Regions from separate parts of the Thermoanaerobacter uzonensis DSM 18761 genome, predicted to be linked through region 1. Evidence: a T-box and tRNA genes for the amino acid it is inferred to sense, from the RefSeq annotation. Region 1 holds a T-box; the other holds one or more tRNA genes.
The links. A T-box is a leader RNA that pairs with one kind of tRNA and senses whether it is charged. The one in region 1 lies ahead of leuS (leucine--tRNA ligase), so its partner is inferred to be a tRNA-Leu.
Positions count from the first base shown of each region.

Region 2: it has a tRNA-Leu gene. The T-box ahead of leuS (leucine--tRNA ligase) is inferred to sense a tRNA for this amino acid. The anticodon was not compared.

Region 1 is NZ_FQUR01000006.1:235,914-239,330, reverse strand. Features, by position in the region: gene leuS (leucine--tRNA ligase) at 1-1,862, opposite strand, end outside; T-box leader at 1,915-2,125, opposite strand; gene BUB32_RS01175 (ABC transporter permease) at 2,190-2,945, opposite strand; gene BUB32_RS01170 (ABC transporter ATP-binding protein) at 2,942-3,417, opposite strand, start outside.
Region 2 is NZ_FQUR01000011.1:151,498-154,914, forward strand. Features, by position in the region: gene yabQ (spore cortex biosynthesis protein YabQ) at 1-144, shown strand, start outside; gene BUB32_RS07535 (FtsB family cell division protein) at 212-499, shown strand; gene BUB32_RS07540 (S1 domain-containing RNA-binding protein) at 587-1,009, shown strand; gene BUB32_RS07545 (Ppx/GppA phosphatase family protein) at 1,072-1,977, shown strand; tRNA gene BUB32_RS07550 (tRNA-Leu) at 2,074-2,163, shown strand; tRNA gene BUB32_RS07555 (tRNA-Met) at 2,168-2,244, shown strand; tRNA gene BUB32_RS07560 (tRNA-Met) at 2,252-2,328, shown strand; gene BUB32_RS07565 (recombinase family protein) at 2,285-3,417, opposite strand, start outside.

The DNA.
Region 1 (3,417 bases):
GCCTTAATACCATCATCATTCCACGGCCCACCTTCAGAATAAGCAAATCCAAACATAAGGTAAAGCCTGAATACATCAGAACCGTATTCTTTAATGTATTCGTCAGGTGAAATGACATTTCCTTTAGATTTACTCATTCTGCTTCCATCAGGTCCCAATATTGTGCCTTGATGCACTAATGATTTAAAAGGTTCATCAAAGTCAAGATATCCCAAGTCTCTTAAAGCTTTTGTGACAAACCTTGCGTACAAAAGATGCATTGTCGCATGCTCTGCTCCACCTACATACTTGTCAACAGGCAACATTTTATTTATCCATTCTTTATTGAAAGGCTCTTTGTCGTTTTTGTTATCGGGATATCTCAAAAAGTACCAGGAAGAATCTACAAAAGTGTCAAGAGTATCGGGGTCTCTTAACGCTTTGCCTCCACATTTTGGACAAGTAACGTTCATAAAGCCTTCATGCTTTTTAAGTGGAGACTCACCTGTTGGAGCAAATTCCACATCATAAGGAAGTAACACTGGCAAATCTTCTTCTGGGACAGGGACTATGCCACAGCGTTCACAGTGAATTACAGGTATTGGAGCCCCCCAGTATCTCTGCCTTGAAACAAGCCAGTCTCTGAATCTGTAATTAACCTTAAAAGAAGCTCTACCTTCTTGTTGCAATTTCTCTACAATCTTTATCCTTGCCTCTTCTGATTTTATACCTGTAAATTCTCCACTGTTTATAAGCACTCCATACTCAACAAAGGGTAGACTGTCGTCCACATCTCCAATTCCTTTTATCACTCTTTTTATAGGAAGGTTGTATTTTGTTGCAAATTCATAATCTCTTTCATCATGGGCAGGAACAGCCATGACACATCCTGTTCCATATGTTGCAAGGACGTAGTCTGCTATCCAAATAGGGAGTTTCTCTCCCGTCAGAGGATGAATCGCGTATGCTCCTGTAAATACTCCTGTCTTTTCTTTTTCAGTAGACAACCTTTCAATTTCACTTTGTTTTCTCGCGTACTCTTTATACTCCTCAACAGCTTGTTTATATTCATCTGTAGTAATTAAATCCACAATCTCATGTTCTGGAGCGATAACTACATACGTCGCTCCATATAACGTATCAGCCCTTGTTGTAAACACCTTAAATGTCAGGTCTTTGCCGTCAACTTTAAATTCTATCTCTGCTCCATCCGACTTTCCAATCCAATTTCTCTGCATTATTTTTGTCTTTTCAGGCCAATCAAGTTCATCCAGTTTTTCAAGGAGTTCTTCTGCATAAGCAGTTATCTTGAAAAACCACTGAGTCAAATCTTTCTTTGTAACTTCAGTACCGCACCTTTCACATTTTCCATCTATAACTTGCTCGTTTGCAAGAACAGTTTGACAGCTTGGGCACCAGTTTACTGGAGCTTTTTTTCTATAGGCAAGGCCTGCCTCAAAAAGCTTAAGGAAAATCCACTGTGTCCATTTATAATAGTCCGGCAAGCAAGTTATTACTTCATAGTCCCAATCAAAAGTTGCCCCCATTTCTCTTAACTGCTTTTCCATCGTTCTTATATTTTCCATAGTTGAATCATAAGGATGTATTCCTGTCTTTATTGCATAATTTTCTGCAGGAAGACCAAAAGCATCAAACCCCATTGGATGAAAAACTTCATATCCCTGCATCCTTTTAAGTCTTGCCCATGAATCTGTAGGACCATAATTGTACCAGTGCCCTACGTGAAGTTTAGCACCTGATGGATAAGAAAACATCTCTAAACAGTAAAGTTTTTTGTCCACATTTTCAGGATTAAACTTGTATAACTTTGTTTCTTCCCATTTTCTTTGCCACTTTCTATCGACTTCAACAGAATACGCCATATATTTCACCTCTAACTTAATTTTAATTTTATTAAAAAAAGCCCTTCATCTCATAAGAGACGAAAGAGCTACTCTTCCGTGGTACCACTCTTTTTGGCGCAAAAGCGCCCTCTCAAACCTGTAACGGCGGTAACCGTGCATACCTACTACAATTTAGTATGCCTGCTCCCTGGCGAGTTTCGGCATCTTAGGCTACCGTTTTACACCCACCAACGGCTCTCTTAAAGCTTACAATGCCTACTGCTCCACTTCATCGCATTTAAAAAATTGATTTGTACATTATTTTATTATAAAAGAAAAATAAATGCAATATCATTTTAAACAATATTATTGTAAATCAATCACTAATTGATGATGTTTTGTAAAAAAGTTTCTATAGGTGAGAAAAGTAACACTAAAACATGAAATCGCTACTGTTGATGCCAGCATAAAAGTAACCATTATCTGGTACTTGACTGCCTCTATAGGGTCCACTCCTCCCAATATGAGACCTGTCATCATCCCCGGCAATTGCACGATACCCAGAGTTTTCATGCTGTCAACTGTTGGAATCATCCCAGTCTTTATCGCTGTCTTTATCACCTTTTGAGCCGCTTGTCTTGAAGTTGCACCAAGTGATAAATACGCTTCTATCTCCTCTGACCTATTTTTTATCTCATCCTTTAACCTTGAAACAGCAAGTCCTGAAGCTACCATTGAATTTCCTATTATCATTCCTGATACAGGTATGACTTCCTGTGGCCTAAAATGAATATTTCCAAACAAAATGAGTAAAGAAATTGTAATCGCAGCACTTAAAGCAATCGAAAAAGTGATAAAATAAAAGACATTTGGTATTCCCTTTCCTCTCTTTGAAGCATTATTTCCAGCAACTACTATCATTAAAGTCACCATTGCCAAAGTAAACAAAGCGTTGTTTGTAGCAAATATGTAATGTAAAATGTACCCTACTATTGTAAGCTGTACAACCGCCCTTATGGTACCTATGAATATTTCCTTTTCAATTCCCAGTTTCTGATAATAAGAAATAAAAATAGATATTAGCACAAGACTTGAGGCCAATGTTAAAGATAATACACTCATTTAACTTCCTCCTTTAATTTACCTTGTATAAATAATTCTGTAATTTCATTTTGGGGACTTGTAAAAAAATCATGAGTTTTAGCATATTCTATTAATTGCCCTTTGTTAAGCAATGCTGTGTAATCTCCAATGCGCTTAGCTTGATCTATATTATGAGTTATCCAAATAATCGTCAAATTAATTTTTTCCTTTAACTCAATCATCAACTTCTCTATTGTTTCTGTAGAAGTAGGGTCAAGGGCTGAAGTAGGCTCATCAAGTAAAAGGGCTTCAGGCTTATTTGCAAGAGTTCTAGCTATAGAAACTCTTTGCTGTTCACCTCCTGATAAATTTTTCACATCCCTTGTAGCATATTCATTGTTTAATCCCACAATACTCAAATAATACTTCACATCCACATTTTTTTCGCCTTTAAGCATTGGCCCATACTCAATATTTTCTTTGACTGTTCCTTCAAAAAGATGAGGCTTTT
Region 2 (3,417 bases), on a different contig from region 1:
GCAGAAATTATTATATATCCTGCTAGAATAGTAGTCAATTTTATTATTGTTCCTTATAAGTTCACAAAAAAAATTTTAACTTTGCCTGTTGCTTTTCTGAAAAATAATTTAACTCATTTTAAGATTTTTAAAAGGAAAAAATAAAGGATTTTTTAAAGAAATGTCGAATAAAAATAATAGATTATATGCCTTGTGAAAGCAGGTGTTATGAGTGAAAAAGCTAAAGAAGATATTGTTTTTTGCCTTTATTGCATATATTGGATTTACTTTTTTTCAGCAGCAAGTTGCATTAGAGAAACTTGATAATAGGTATAGGGATTTAAAAAATAAAGAAGCTGCAGTAATGAAAGAAAATAAGTATTTAAATGAATTACTTCACCAGATAAATAGTGAAAGTTTTATTGAAAATGAGGCAAGACAAAAGTTGGGGTTGGTTAAAAAAGGAGAAATAATTTATGTAGATGTTTCAAAAACTAAGTCCCAAGAGACAAAAAAGTAATTTCAGAAAATTCATCTTGAAATATTTTGTATCTTAATATATAATAAACTCATTAATAAAATTTTTAGAGGGAGGATCTTTATTTATATGCCATTTGAGGTTGGAGATGTTGTTGAGGGCACCGTGTTAAACATCACAGACTTTGGAGCATTTATTCAGTTACCAGAGGGGAAAACTGGGTTGGTGCATATTTCGGAAGTTGCTAATACCTATGTAAAAGATATTAGGGAGCATTTGAAGGAGCATGATAAAGTAAAAGTAAAAATATTGTCCATGGATGCTAATGGCAGAATAAGTTTGTCAATCAAAAAGGCTTTGCCCAAGAATAATAAAGAAAGAGAACCAAAGGATTTTGTATGGCAGAGCAATAGGAATTATAATACTAATAGTTCCTTTGAAGAGAAATTGCTTAAGTTTTTAAAAGATTCAGACGAAAGGCAGCAACAGCTGCGAAAGAATTTTGATTCCAAGAGAAGAAATACAGGCTACAGAAGAAGCAATGGATATTAACTTCGGGTTATGCCCGAAGATTTTTCATAAAGGGTTTTTACCTGTGATAGTTGGGGGTTATTATGAGAATTTGTGCAATTGATATAGGGACAAATTCAATACGCCAACTTATATGTGACGTAAATAATGGAAATATAAACAAGATACAAAAAGACGTTGAAATAACTCGATTGGGGGAAGGAATTTCTAAAACGGGTAAGTTAAATAATAACGCGATACAGAGAAGCATTGAGGTGATTGAACGCTTTGTGAAATTGGCCCAAGAAAAAGGTGCAGAAGTTATATATGCTTTTGCAACATCTGCGATGAGGGATGCTAAAAATAAAGATGCTTTTTTTGAGCAAATTAGAAAACTTGGGCTAGAGGTAGAAATCATAGATGGAGAAACAGAGAGCTTATTTGGATACATCGGAGCGGTGTTGGGGGTTAATAAGGAAGATGCTCTGGTGTTAGATATAGGAGGAGGAAGTACTGAATTAGCATATAAAGGTAGAGAATTTGTAAAAGAAAGTTTTGATATAGGAGCTGTGAGGCTTACTGAAAAATTTATTAAAAATGATCCTCCTACAGCTGAGGAATATGATGAAATCAGGTTGCATATAATAGATACAATGGTAAATTCTATTAATAAGTACAAAGAAGTTGAAAATGTCATCGGCATAGGAGGGACAATAACAACTCTCGCTGCCGTTTCCCAGCAATTGGAAATTTATTCTCAAGAAAAAATTCATGGATATCAGCTAAAAAAAGAAGAAATTAAGAGGATTTTAGATAAATTTATGTCTGTTACATTGGAAGAGCGGAAAAAAATTTTTGGATTGCAGCCACAAAGGGCTGATATAATAATTGCGGGAACTGCTATATTACTGACTATATTAGAAATGCTGAGTTTCAAAGAAATAACGGTTAGTGAGTGGGATAATTTAGAAGGAGCAGTCGTCTATAAATTTGGGGAATTTAAGCTATAAAAATGGAATTTTCATTTGAAGTTGCAAAAGTGGATAAAAAACTATTGACTTAAAGATATAGATATAATATAATAAATACTGTCTCAAGGAGATGAAGCCGGAGTGGCGGAACTGGCAGACGCACAGGACTTAAAATCCTGCGGGCCCTAAAAGCCCGTACCGGTTCGAGTCCGGTCTCCGGCACCAATGGCGCGGGGTGGAGCAGTCCGGTAGCTCGTCGGGCTCATAACCCGGAGGTCGTAGGTTCAAATCCTACCCCCGCAACCAAAAATATGGCGGCGTAGCTCAGTTGGCCAGAGCATGCGGTTCATACCCGCAGTGTCGGTGGTTCAAATCCACTCGCCGCTACCAGCAAAGAACGGAAATCGTCACCTATCCAGAAGTAGAATTCACATTTTATTTCATCTGGGGTGACGATTATTTTTTTTATGTAGTTTTTAAGCACTTCTTTAATTTCATGAGGATCCTTCGAGGAATTAATTATTTCCCTATCCTTTTCGAAGATTTTTAATATCATTTCTGGTGTAATAAAGTCTGTCTCTTTTTTATTTTCCAGCTCTTTAATTCTGTAAGCAAGCTCATTTCTCATTGCTTCTAATTCGTTCATTTTTTCTTTCATTATTGGCTGAAACATCCCCTGAGCAATAGCTTCTACTATGTTTTTCATCTGCTCTTCAACCTCCTTATAGCGCTTTTTTAAAAAAGCAATTTCTTCTGCTCTCTCTTTATTTAGCTTCTGATTTTCCTCGTTTAAAAGTCTAGCCAATACCGGCGCTACTTTTGGGTCAAGCACTCTCTTGTTCAGCTCATCTATAACAAAAGCTTCTAGTTTTTCTTTATTTATATCTCTATTTGTGCACTGCTTAGTTCTGTCTTTCCTGCTGCATCTATAAGTTACATATTTCCCTCTGCTTAAACACCCTACCATTTTAGAACCGCATATTCCGCAGTAAACAAGACCTGACAAAAGATAAACCCTTTTTGCAGAATTAGCCCCTCTTGTTATTTTTCTTTCTTCCATTTTCTCCTGCACTTTTTTAAATAAGTCTTCATCAATGATTGCAGGTATAGCATTCTCTATAACGATTACGTCTTCTTTTACTATTCTATGGTTTTTCTTTGTACCTTTATTGAATATGTATTTGCCAGTATATTTTTCATTTTTCAAAATTTCATGAATGCTGTTTTTCCTGAACGGATTTCCCTTCTTAGTTTTGTAACCTCTTAAGTTTAATTCATCAATTATCTGCCTATATCCATACCCCTGTGCATATAACTCAAAAATCAGTCTCACTGCTTCAGCTTCTTTTTCGTTTATCACATATTTCCCATCCACAATGTCATATCCCAAAGGTGGTATACCTCCATTAAATTTGGCCTGAAAAGCATTTTCTTTCAATCCTTTCATAACCTCCCTTGCGAGGTTTTTGGAGTAGTACT